4 regions of the Pantoea sp. PGP6 genome follow, and region 4 is predicted to be linked to each of the others. Evidence: predicted binding sites of a transcription regulator. Region 4 holds the regulator's gene; each other region holds the start of a gene.

Region 1 (3,210 bases), 180 kb from region 4:
GCTCATTCGGTGTGACGCGGGTAAACATCCGCCAGTCGCCAATCTGCTGATAATAACCGGCCAGCCCGGCGTGGTGACTGCGCGGCGACACCGGCGGCGTCTGCTTCAGCTGCTGCCAGCGTTTCATGCCCCACAGTGTGGCCGCCACACCTAACCCAACGCCTGCCACGATGGCCGCCTGTTTTCGTCGATGCTTCTGGATCATCCGCTGCTCCTGTTTCGGGGGGATAACTCAGTGTAGGACGGGATTTCGCAGCAGGCGGGTAATCAGATTAACGGTGTGACACATTGCGCTTCGCAGCGAGGGGGGTTACGCAATCACATTGCGCAGACGCCCAATCTGCTCAATTTCTACTTCAACCACATCGCCGGAGAACATAAACAGCGGCGGTGTGCGTTTTTTACCGACGCCACCCGGTGAACCGGTGATGATCACATCGCCGGGCGACAGCGGGCTGAAGGCCGAGATGTATTCAATAATTTTTGCTACCGGATGCACCATGCTGCCGGTGGTATCGTTCTGCACTTCCCGCCCGTTTAACCAGGTTTTGATCGCCAGCTGCTGCGGATCGGGGATGACATCCGCAGTGGTCATCCAGGGTCCGAATCCGCCGGTCTGCGGCCAGTTTTTGCCGGCGGTAAACCAGGTAAACTGCATGTCGCGCACGGTCGCATCCATAAAGCAGCTGTAACCCGCCACCGCCTCCAGCGCGTTGGCAGCGCTGACCTGATGGGCCGCTTTGCCGATAATCACCGCCAGTTCGCCTTCAAAGTCGAACTCCTGAGTGGTAGCGGGCTTTTGCAGCGGCTGGTCATGGCCGGTGAGCGAGTCGGCGAAACGCACAAACAGGGTCGGCGCATCGAGCGTCTCGGCAAACTCTTTTCGTTTATCGGCGTAGTTCATCCCGACGCAAAACACCTTGCCAGGATTCTCAATCACCGGCAGAAAGCGGATGGCGCTAAACGGATAGTCGATTGGCATGGTGTGAAAAGCATGGAGATCGGCCAGCGATGAGCGGCTCAGAAAGGTTTTTAAATCGGCGCAGGCTGCACCGAAGCGTAAACCGAGATCCACCACGCCGTGCTCGCGCACGATACCGAAACTTTTTTTGTCCTGGTCAGGAAGAGAGAAACTGCAAAGCTGCATTGCTGCCCCGTTGTAATCGCGAATTTTCAGATTTTTACTGAGAAAAGAGGCGCGCAGGGTAACAAAAGTCATCGGCAAAAGCGTACACAGTTATGCTCATCGGATCTGCTGCTGATCATTCAACAGCGTAATAAGCGCTGGAATGATCAGCAAAAAGGATTTTCTGTGGCGTCAGCGATCGCTGTTGACGGCAAATTGCGGGCGGAAACGAGGCGGTGAATGGGGTAAAGCGCGGGCGGTGGAACAGAAGAAAAAGTGATAATCATCGGTCGATCCCTGACCGCGATTATCGAGGGTTTTCTGCGGCGTGCTTAGTACATCGCACCCGGCGGTACGTGTTTGAAGGTTTCGACGTAAGCGCGGAACACGTAGTTAAAAATGCGTTTCATGTGACACCTGATGCAAAATTAGTTGAAGAAATATGCGAAAAGTATAACTTCAGCGCGTTTTTTCGGCAATAAATTTTGAACCAGATCACAAAATTGAGTTTATTTTGCGCAAAAAACCGTTAAGCGGCCTGACCGAGATGTTGCAGCAGAATGGTCGCGCCGACGGCAATCAACACCAGACCGCCCAGCACTTCCGCCCATTTGCCGAGTACCGGACCAATAAAGCGGCCCACCAGCACGCCGGTGGTGGCCATGACGGTGGTGGCGGCCCCGATGGTCAGCGCGGTGGTAATAATGTTGACCTGCAAGAAGGCCAGACCCACACCGACCGCCAGCGCATCAAGGCTGGTCGCCACAGCGGTAGTGGCCAGTACCATAAAGCCATGGCTCTGCGGCGCTTCACAGGGTTCTGCGACGGCGGTTTGCCGGAAACCTTCCATCATCATGCGGCCGCCTAAAAACGCCAGCAGGATAAAGGCGATCCAGTGGTCCCACGCCATGATGTAACGACTGGCGGCCAGGCCAAGCGCCCAGCCAATCAGCGGCGTTAAGGCTTCGATTGAGCCAAAAATCAGACCGGTGCGCAGCGCTTCTTTAAAACCCGGACGATGCAAGGTGGCACCTTTGCCCAGTGCAGCAGCAAACGCGTCCATCGACATACCCAGTGCAAGAATTAAGGTGGCAATAAAGGTCATGATTTATTCACCTGGGGCGAAAAAGCGGCAATTCACGCTGTATTCACCACACAAAGTGTTCAGTAATGAAAAAGTGCGCGCAGTCTACCACGCAACCGCAGAGATAAAAAGACAGTAAAATCATGGATTTAAGTATAGCAAAGGCTATAACTTTTATCATTCGCTATGTTTCGCGCTAAGTCGATGGTGGTAAAGCATTTTCTGACAGTTTTCCGCAACGATAATCGGCTTGTCTGGCCACTGCGTCTGCATTCCCTGATTGAACCCCAGCGCTGATTGCCGGAAAATGCCCGGCTTATTATTACGGGATGCCAGTTATGAATAACCCTTTTGAATCTTTAATCGTGCCTGGCGGCATTTTGCTGTTGGGGTTTCTCTCTGCCCTGCTGCTGCCTGCGCCAGCTTTTAGCCTGTCGGTGGCACAGCATCTGCAGCAGATGCTGCATTTGCAGGATCTTAACCAGCTCTACACCGTGGTGTTCTGCATCTGGTTTTTACTGCTGGGCACGGTGGAGTTTTTTGTGATTCGCTTCGTCTGGCGCCGCTGGTTCAGGAGCTGAGTCAGGCAGTCTGCGCATCGACCAGCGCTTTCAGGCGTGCTGCACTGCGCGCATAGCCATCACGCGGTAACTGAGCCGCACCGAGCAGCAGTCCGGCACAGCGTTGTTCGTCGCGCTGATACCAGATCGACAGCGGTGACGGGGCCATGCCATAGGCCAATGCTTGCTGCGCAATCAGCTGATCCGGCGTACCGGCCGGCAACCTGACAATCACCGCCAGCCCGGCACGTTGCACCTCGGGGAAATGGGGTTGCAGAGCGGCCATCATCTGCTCCAGTCGTTCGTGGTAGACCCGCTTCATGCGCCGCAGATGCCGCATGAAGTGTCCTTCCCGCAGGAAAACGGCCACCGCATCATGAAGCAATCCCGACGAGGCCGGTGCTAACAGCGCACAAACTTCCGCAAAACGCGAGACCAGG
Region 2 (3,210 bases), 3.8 Mb from region 4:
CGGTTGCGGATGACCGGCGGACAGCAGCCGGGATGACCGGCACAGCGTCATCGACCGTGTTGCGCATCCTGCCCGGCAGCAGACAACCGCGATCGGCTGCATATCACTGATGGTTTCGCATTGTGCCGCGACGCGGGTTTGTTCTATTCTTTAGGCCATTCTTACCTGGACATCAGCCAGTTTCACCGACAGGAGTTGAACGTATGGCTTTAGGACTCACACGCCACTGGGCGCGCAGCGCGTTTTTAGTCGCTGGCGCGCTGATCGTGCTGCAACTCACCGCATGCGGTGATAAAGAAGGCGAGCAGCGCAAAGCGTTTATCGATTTTCTGCAGAATACCGTAATGCGCAGTGGCGAGCACCTGCCGAGCCTGAGCGAAAACCAAAAACAGAGCTTTGGCAATTTTGCTGGTGATTACGCCATCCTGTATGGCTTCTCGCAGCAGGCGAATAAGGCGGTCGATCAGGGTATGCGTCCGGTGGTCGATGAGCTTTCTGCCATTCGCGTGCCGCAGGATTACCTTAATCGTCGCGACTCGCTGCGCCAGGCAAACAGCGCGCTGGTGATTGTCACTCAACAGATCGAAAGCGCCAAAATGCAGGCGGACAGCAGCAAAGCGGCCCTGAAGCAGTCTGATGATCTGAAAAAAGTCTACGATACCGCCTACAACAAAGTGGTCACCGTGCCGGCAAATCAGCTTATCCCACTGTTGCCACAGCTGCAGGCCCTGAGCCAGGCCGCGGTACAGACCGGTGATTTCCTGCAAACCCAGGGCACCCGCGTCAGTTTTAACGATGGCGGCGTGCAGTTCCCGACCCAGGAGCAGGCTTCGCAATATAACGCGCTGATGAGCACCTTATCAGCCAATGCCCAGGCGCTGACCCAGGCACAAAGTGCCGTTCAGGGTGGTTTACAGTAACCTCATTTAGCGGCAGGCGTCGATCGCCTGCCCTTTTCCCATTCCGTTTTGTCTCCCCTCTCCCCCTGCTTTCTGCTGGCCTGACTAAAGTGTGATCGGGCGCATTTTTGACCAAAAATAGTTTGTGATCGAAGTCACAGAGTCATAACAAACTGCCGCCTGTAAAATGTGACAATGGTCACAGATAAGCCGGTTTTGCGGTTAAAATTCCGCCACCTTAAGACTCTTCTGAGTTATTTTTGTGATCATAATCACTAAAAACACCCCCGCTACCACCCGCATTACGTGATCTGAATCACACTTATTTCGGCCGCTACGCAGCGTCATATTCGCGTGGTAGAGTCCGGCTGCATACAGTAATACCACCGGCTGATTGCCGGGGTGGCTAAACAAAAACAAGCGCGCTCTCCTATTGCAGCGCGTCTCAATAAGGGGTGGGTTTATGTCCTCATCAGTGAAGGTCAAAGTACAGAGCTTTGGTCGCTTTCTGAGTAATATGGTGATGCCAAATATCGGGGCGTTTATCGCCTGGGGTATCATCACTGCACTGTTTATTCCAACTGGCTGGATCCCTAACGAAACGTTAGCCAAACTGGTTGGCCCGATGATCACCTATCTGCTGCCGCTGTTGATCGGCTTTACCGGTGGACGTCTGGTCGGCGGCGATCGCGGTGGCGTGGTCGGTGCAATCACCACCATGGGGGTGATTGTTGGTGCCGATATGCCGATGTTCCTCGGCTCAATGATTGCTGGTCCGTTGGGCGGCTGGGCGATCAAGTCGTTTGACCGGGTCGTCGACGGCAAAATCAAAAGCGGCTTCGAGATGCTGGTTAACAACTTCTCTGCCGGCATTATCGGTATGCTGCTGGCGCTGCTGGCGTTCCTGGCTATCGGTCCGCTGGTTGAAGGGTTGTCGCACATCCTCGCGGCGGGCGTGAACCTGATGGTGCAGAACAACCTGCTGCCATTAACCTCCATCTTCGTCGAACCGGCGAAAATCCTGTTTCTGAACAACGCCATTAACCACGGCATCTTCTCGCCGCTCGGTATCCAGCAGGCGAGCGAAGCGGGCAAGTCGATTTTCTTCCTGATTGAAGCCAACCCAGGTCCCGGTATGGGCGTGTTGATGGCGTACATGTTCTTTGGTCGTGGCAGTGCCAAACAGTCTGCGGGCGGTGCGGCTATTATCCACTTCCTCGGCGGCATCCATGAAATCTACTTCCCGTATGTGCTGATGGCGCCGCGTCTGCTGCTGGCGGTGATCCTCGGCGGGATGACCGGCGTCTTCACCCTGACGCTGCTGAATGGCGGCCTGGTCTCCCCTGCTTCGCCAGGTTCTATCCTCGCCGTGCTGGCGATGACGCCAAAAGGCGCTTACTTCGCTAATATCGCGGCGATCATCGCGGCGTTCGCGGTCTCCTTCGTGGTCTCTGCCATCCTGCTGAAAACCAGCAAAGTGAAAGAAGATGACGATATCGAAGCCGCAACAAAACGCATGCAGGATATGAAGGCGCAGTCTAAAGGCCAGACCACGGCGGGCGCACCGGTTGCCAGCGATGCAATGAGCGTTGAGCTGCATCACGTGCGTAAAATCATTGTGGCCTGTGATGCCGGTATGGGTTCCAGCGCCATGGGCGCAGGCGTGCTGCGTAAGAAAGTGCAGGATGCCGGCTTAAGCAACGTGTCGGTAACCAACACGGCGATTAACGCTCTGCCGGGTGATGTCGATCTGGTGATTACCCACCGTGACCTGACCGAACGCGCGATTCGCCAGGCGCCCCATGCTCAGCATATCTCGCTGAACAACTTCCTCGATAGCGCGCTCTACAGCACCCTGACCGACCGTCTGGTGGCGGCTAACCGCAGCGAAGTCCACCGTGAAACGGTGCAGACTGCGCTGTCAGACAGCTACGACGAAGGCAACGCGCACCTGTTCAGACTGGGTGCGGACAACGTGTTCCTCGGCCTGAGCGCCAGCAACAAAGAGCAGGCGATTCGTTTTGCCGGTGAACAGCTGGTGAAAGGCGGCTACGTTGAGCCAGAGTATATTGACGCGATGCTGGCACGTGAAAAACTGACGCCAACCTACCTCGGTGAGTCGATTGCCGTGCCGCACGGAACGGTTGAAGCCAAAGACCGGGTGCTGAAAACCGGCGTGGTGTTCTGCCAGTATCCGGCAGGCGTGCAGTTCGGTGATGATGCGGAAGATGTGGCGCGGCTGGTTATCGGTATTGCAGCCCGCAATAACGAGCACATCCAGGTGATCACCAGCCTGACCAATGCGCTGGAT
Region 3 (3,210 bases), 910 kb from region 4:
GACTACGTCGATACCCTCTATCCGATTCTCGGCTGGCTGACCTGGCCGATGTCGATTGGTAAATGGACGCTGGAAGGGATTGAGACGCGGGCACAGCTGCTCGACTCGGATGCCATCCTCAAACAGCAAAGCGATCCATACGCCTTTATTCGCAACGCCTACTTCCAGCGTCACGATTTCCTGGCGCGCAGTGGCAAGCTCAAACCGGAAGAGAACCCGAACGCAGCCGCGATTCAGGACGATCTGCAGGATATTGACGCGCAGTAAGGTGCGGTTTTTATAGCAGCAAAAAGGGCGACTCCGGTGAGTCGCCCTTTTTATTGGCCTCTGCGCATCAGAACTTATAGTTAAAGTTCGCGCCATACAGCCAGGCCTTACCTTCGGAATTAAAGGTATACGGGCCTTCTTTGACCGTCACGTTCTGGCCGTGCATATAAGAGATGCCCACATCGACCGAAGCATTGTCGTCAAACGCGTAGGAGGTCCCGGCGCTTAACCACAGGCGATCCTGATCCGGGATGGAGATCGAACGCTTATCTGCCGGAACCGGGCTGTCATCAAAGGCGATACCGGTACGGAAGGTCCAGTTCTTGTCGTAGAAGTAAGTGGTCCCGAGCGCGATACGCCAGGCATCACGGTAACTTTCATCTTTATAGAACAGGGTCTGACCGTTGGAACCGGTCGCTTTCAGCTCCTGGAACTGGCTCCAGCTGGTATAAGCCATGCTGTAGTGAACCGCCCACTGCGGTGCCACTTTATGCCAGCCCGACACTTCCCACATTTCCGGCAGGTTGAGGGTCAGCGCGCCTGGAATGGTCGAGCCGTTGGTGCCAAAAGGGATGCCGGACTGCTGTGGATTATTAACCGCGTTCAGCGCAGAAGGGAGATTACTTTTGTAATCGCCATCAAAATCAACTTTGACTTCTGAGCGGTAGGTAAAGCCGAAACGGTTATTTTCATCTACTTCATACAGGATACCGGCGTTCCAGCCGTAGCCCCACTCATCACCTTTCAGATGGGCGACCTGGGTATCCGCCGGGATGCGTAACGCTGCGCCTGATTCACCGGCATAACGTTCTATTTTCGCTTTGGCGTAGACCGCATCAAATCCCACCCCGACGCTGAAATGTTCATTCAGTCGGTAAGCGGTGCTGAGGTTAAAATTGCCGGTCATCAGGTCGGTTTTACCGCCGTAGCCGCCAGCGGTGTAACCATTATTAAACTCTGTTGCTAAGCCATAATTGGAGGTAGCAGACGCGCCAATCCACCATTGATCATTAATTGGCTGGACGTAATGAATATTCGGCACCCATTGGCTCGGGGCAATATTATTTGCATCCAGACTGCGGCCACTCTGGCTGCGTCCGCTGATATTTACATCCGGATCGATATACACCGCCCCGATGGAAAACGCCGGACGATCCATTAACGCCATGGTTGCCGGGTTACGGCTGGCGGACGCGGCGGTATCGCCCATTGCGCCTTCGCCTGAATATGCGCGACCTAAACCAATCGAAGAAAACTCATTTAACTGAAACCCAGCTGCGTAAACATGTGAAGAGACAAGCGCCACTGCAGCCGCCACGGCTGACTTTGCAAACAGGTTTTTATGGTTCATGACCACAACCTCATGTGAATTATTATTTAACGTTATTACGTCGCGTAACAAGGGACGGCGGATTGTAGGGACTGATGTAAATCGCACATATCAGACCAGTGCGGAGAGTATAGGTCCGACCTGTGTGCATGTTGCAATATTGTTTTTAAAATATTTCAGGATTGATCGCTTAAAATTCGATCTGCGTAACAAAACTGACCCGACGCAGCACAGCATAACCAGTCCAGTTTGTTCTGGATCAAATTTTATTGTGATATTCGTCACTTAGCTACAGGTTGATGGCGCATCTTTAACCGAAGAGGTAAAATCTGGCGCATAAAATTGCTTATCCCACCAGACTATCGTCAGGAGAAAATGATGACTGATGCCATTAAAAAATGCAGTGCGACCGAAACGGCAGCCTGCTGTTGCGTCGATGTCGGCACGGTAATGGATAATACCGATTGCACTGCCAGCTGGTCGGAGTGGTTTGCACAGCGCGCTGATGCTGAAGCAAAACTGGCCAGCCTGACCGAACGTGCGCGTGAAGTTGAGTCTGACCCTTGCCTGATTGAGGCACGCTTCAGCGATGTGGACCAGGGAGTACAGCTCGATATCGATTTCACCTTCTGCTGCCAGGCAGAAACCCTGATTTTCCAGCTCGGTTTACGCTAACCCGCCAGACGCCGCTTCCAGAGCGGCGTTTTTCATTTTCGTGTTTCCCTTCGCAATTTTTCCCTTTCGATATTGGCGACTCACCCGCTTGTGGTTAACACTGGGATCAGGTCAGACCTCTTTGGGCAATGATGCCCCAGTCCCGATTCACAGGTGAGAACAATGAGCAAAGCGCAGCCGCTGCTGACGCGCGATGGCGAACGCATCGCGATTACCCACGGGTTACGTACCCCTTTTTTGCGCCAGGCGACCGGCTTCCATGGCATTCCGGCGGTAGAACTGGGACGGATGGTGGTCAGCGAATTAATGGCACGCAGCGAACTGCCGGTCGACGTGATTGAGCAGCTGGTGTTTGGTCAGGTAGTGCAGATGCCCGAAGCGCCGAATATTGCGCGCGAAATCGTACTCAGCAGCGGACTCAGCGTCCATACCGACGCGTACAGCGTCAGCCGCGCCTGCGCCACCAGTTTTCAGGCGGTGGCTAACGTCTGTGAAAGTTTACTGGCCGGGACCATCTCTGCCGGCATCGCCGGTGGCGCTGATTCGTCATCGGTGCTGCCGATTGGCGTCAGCAAAACCCTGGCGCGAGCCCTGGTTGATCTCAATAAAGCGCGCAACCTGTCGCAAAAATTACAGATTCTGCGTCGTCTGCGCCCGCGTGATCTGCTACCGGTGCCGCCTGCGGTGGCCGAGTATTCAACCGGACTGCGAATGGGCGACACCGCCGAGCAGATGGCCAAAAGCCACGGTATCAGTCGTCAGGCACAGGATGCGCTGGCGCTGCGTTCTCACCAGCATGCCGCCAAAGCATGGCAATCGGGCGTGCTGCAACAGGAAGTGATGGCGGCGCTGGTGCCGCCCTGGAAAAAGCCAATCGATCAGGACAATAACGTGCGGATGGATGCCAAAGCTGAAGATTATGCCCGGCTGCGTCCGGC
Region 4 (3,210 bases):
TAAGGTAGCAGCCGCAATCACCAGGCCGGCAAAGGTGCCCAGCGCCCGGTGCTGGATGCGAACGCGGGTGGCGCTGTAGCCGTTCTGGCTGACGAACATAATGGTCATCAGAATCCAGTACGGTTTAGGGATGTTAAAAAACAGCGCCAGCGCGCTGCCCAGCATCAGCATCACCGCAAAGCGCCCGGCAGTGCGCAGTGCCGACGAACGCCAGGACAGATAGCTGCGCAGCGCCGGCAGAAGCGGCAGACGGCGCTGACGATCGGCCATCAGGTCACGTTGATAGAGCGGTTTTTGGGTGCGCAGCACCCGCGCAATCCGATTGAAGTGGTAGAGACAGAAATTTCCCACCGGATTGTCAGGATGCTGGCGGGCGATTTTTTCCAGCGCGCTGAGCTGCTTCTCCATGCCAAAACGATCCGGCAACTGGTGATAGAGAATGTTATCCGCCAGCACCCGTAAGCGGGCCGAAATAGTCTGGGCGTTCCAGCGGATCACCGCTTCGGCATGGCTCTGCTCCACCAGTTTCTGCACCTCTTCCGGCTGATGCAGGCTGACCGAGATGTGCTCCTGCAGGTCCAGCGCCACCTGAAAGGCGCGGGTCAGCCGCTTATGGCTGTGATCCCGGCTGGCGGAAAGCATGTGCATCTGCTGGTAACAGGTGGTGATCATATCGACCACTTTTTGCTGACGCGCCAGCAGCGGCGGCAGGGCCTTTTCCGGATCGGTCAGCTGAGTCAGCAGGGTATATTTGGCGTCGCAATAGTTGGCCAGCTCACGGTAGATCAGGCTCAGGCTTTCACGCATCGGCTGCTCTTTCCACAGCCAGAACCAGAACCAGTTAAACAGCCCATACCATAGCGTGCCGCCGATATAGAGCAGCGGCGGCACATAGATCGGCATACGGCCAATCAGGCTCAGCGTGAAGATGGCGGCGATCAGGGTGCCGGGCAGCAGACGGCCGTGCAGCGGGCTGATTTCGCCGGTGACCCCCAGCAGCAACGGCAAGGCGAACAGAATCAGCGGCAGCGGAATGGCGTGCTGCGTCAGCCACTGAATCAGAAAGCTGCCGAGCGCAAACAGGCTGCCGCCGACAATCAGGCGTTTGAAGAAGCGTTTATGCGGGGTATCCAGACCGGCGATATTGCAACAGGCGGGAACTAACGAGAACAGCAGACCTTTTTGCAGGTCGCCAGCCAGCCAGCCCAGCGCCACTGGCAGACAGAGCACCAGGGTTTGCCGCAAGGCGTAATTGACTTCAGGATGGTAAATAATTCGACGCCACATCGGCCCAACACAAACAATAACGGCGCGATGTTGCCATCACGCCGTGGGTGACAGGAATTAGCGGGTGCCGTAAACGACGATGGTTTTGCCGTGTGCAGAGATCAGGTTCTGATCTTCCAGCATCTTCAAAATACGGCCCACGGTTTCACGTGAACAACCAACGATTTGGCCAATTTCCTGACGAGTAATTTTAATTTGCATGCCGTCGGGATGCGTCATGGCGTCTGGCTGCTTCGCCAGGTTAAGCAGAGTCTGAGCAATGCGTCCGGTCACATCGAGGAAAGCGAGATTACCCACTTTTTCCGACGTAACCTGCAGGCGACGCGCCATCTGCGACGACAGTCGCATCAGGATATCCGGGTTAACCTGGATCAGCTGACGGAATTTCTTGTAAGAAATCTCCGCCACTTCGCACGCGGTTTTGGCACGTACCCAGGCGCTGCGCTCCTGACCTTCTTCGAACAGGCCAAGCTCGCCAATGAAATCGCCCTGATTCAGGTAAGAAAGAATCATCTCTTTGCCTTCTTCATCTTTGATCAGAACCGCAACGGAACCTTTCACGATGTAGTAAAGCGTTTCAGCTTTTTCACCTTGGTGAATCAGCGTACTTTTGGATGGATACTTGTGAATATGGCAATGGGACAGGAACCATTCGAGTGTAGGGTCTGTTTGCGGTTTGCCGAGAACCATTCGCTATTATCCTCTGTTGTAATCGTGCCCAAAATACAGGGGGCAGTTTCCCTGTCAGGCGATGAAAGCTTCAAGCGTTTCCCTTACAGGAAATTATTCGGGCTGCATTCGGCGCAGTGCGCATCATTCTTCCCGGCTTCGCCATCGGGTGACGAAAAATATTTTCAGCACTGTTTGTAGCACAGCTTTTGCCGACTGTCTTCTGTTGTCTCGCTTCAGCTAACGGCGGATTTCTCTGGATTGCTGTTTACCAGGCGAAAGCGTACTCTGACGGCAAAACCGCATATTCTGGAGCGAAAATCATGCAGGCAAGAGTGAAATGGGTAGAAGGGCTGACATTCCTCGGTGAGTCGTCATCCGGACATCAGGTATTAATGGATGGCAATTCGGGTGATAAAGCGCCCAGCCCAATGGAGATGGTGCTGATGGCGGCGGGCGGATGCAGCGCCATCGACGTGGTTTCAATTCTGCAAAAAGGTCGCAACGATGTGGCTGATTGTGAAGTAAAACTGACCTCAGAACGTCGTGAAGAGGCGCCGCGAATCTTTACGCACATCAACCTGCACTTTATCGTGAGCGGCAAAGCGCTACAGGATAAGGCGGTCTCACGCGCGGTGGATCTTTCTGCTGAAAAATATTGCTCGGTCGCCATCATGCTGGGCAAAGGGGTTACCATCACCCACAGCTATGAAGTGATCGAACTGTAGTAGCCGCAAGGGTCATTGCAGACCTGCTAACTTCACTTCCAGTATCTGATGCAGGTTGCTTTAAGACTGTGCCTGGGCAGGGAATCCGTTTTGATACTGTGCCTGCGCAGGGAACCGGGTCAGATCGGAAAGTCGTTTAAGCCAATCCCTGGCCGCTCGGCCTGCGCGATTACGCACCTCATCCCTGAGGCGCGCCCGTAGCCGGGCCAACGCTTTGCGTTGTTCAAAAACGCTCCCGGCGTTTTTATCCGGGCGGCGGGACGCTTTCCTCTTCTGACCCGGTTCCCAGCGTGTTGAACTTATCTATTGCTGCCAGATTCTTTCTGCCCAGAGGTTGTCTGTAGCGACCTTCCTGAAACCGGATGCGGTTGTCGGACGTGAAGCGAAGGGAGCATATGCCTGTAGCAAAGCATCGCGGGCCAGGGATGGCCCGTGCTGAGCCTGCCAGCGATAACGGTTTTGCGTCTTTGCGAAAGGTGTATGCTCCCTGAAGCCTGCCCAGGGGTAAGTCTTTAGCCGCAGGAAA

Evidence for each region. Region 4 encodes CRP, which controls carbon source genes, mostly activating them, when cyclic AMP is high. Its sites were predicted from a motif close to ATGTGANNNNNNTCACAT; they were not measured.
Region 1: the regulator CRP is predicted to act here: its motif matches at 1,610-1,627, upstream of azuC (stress response protein AzuC).
Region 2: the regulator CRP is predicted to act here: its motif matches at 1,087-1,104, upstream of ACLIBF_RS20255 (PTS mannitol transporter subunit IICBA).
Region 3: the regulator CRP is predicted to act here: its motif matches at 1,867-1,884, upstream of ACLIBF_RS06500 (YfcZ/YiiS family protein).

What each region holds. Positions count from the first base shown of each region.
Region 1 is NZ_JBQBMA010000001.1:244,793-248,002, reverse strand. It holds gene ACLIBF_RS01150 (alpha/beta fold hydrolase) at 1-205, opposite strand, end outside; gene ACLIBF_RS01145 (fumarylacetoacetate hydrolase family protein) at 311-1,147, opposite strand; gene azuC (stress response protein AzuC) at 1,459-1,536, opposite strand; gene mntP (manganese efflux pump MntP) at 1,656-2,231, opposite strand; gene ACLIBF_RS01130 (DUF1158 domain-containing protein) at 2,549-2,791, shown strand; gene pdxR (MocR-like pyridoxine biosynthesis transcription factor PdxR) at 2,793-3,210, opposite strand, start outside.
Region 2 is NZ_JBQBMA010000001.1:4,200,480-4,203,689, forward strand. It holds gene ACLIBF_RS20250 (DUF3053 domain-containing protein) at 204-920, shown strand; gene ACLIBF_RS20255 (PTS mannitol transporter subunit IICBA) at 1,363-3,210, shown strand, end outside.
Region 3 is NZ_JBQBMA010000001.1:1,341,879-1,345,088, forward strand. It holds gene mlaA (phospholipid-binding lipoprotein MlaA) at 1-267, shown strand, start outside; gene fadL (long-chain fatty acid transporter FadL) at 335-1,618, opposite strand; gene ACLIBF_RS06500 (YfcZ/YiiS family protein) at 1,976-2,272, shown strand; gene fadI (acetyl-CoA C-acyltransferase FadI) at 2,435-3,210, shown strand, end outside.
Region 4 is NZ_JBQBMA010000001.1:426,909-430,118, forward strand. It holds gene ACLIBF_RS01950 (YccS/YhfK family putative transporter) at 1-1,287, opposite strand, end outside; gene crp (cAMP-activated global transcriptional regulator CRP) at 1,345-1,977, opposite strand; gene ACLIBF_RS01960 (OsmC family protein) at 2,280-2,684, shown strand.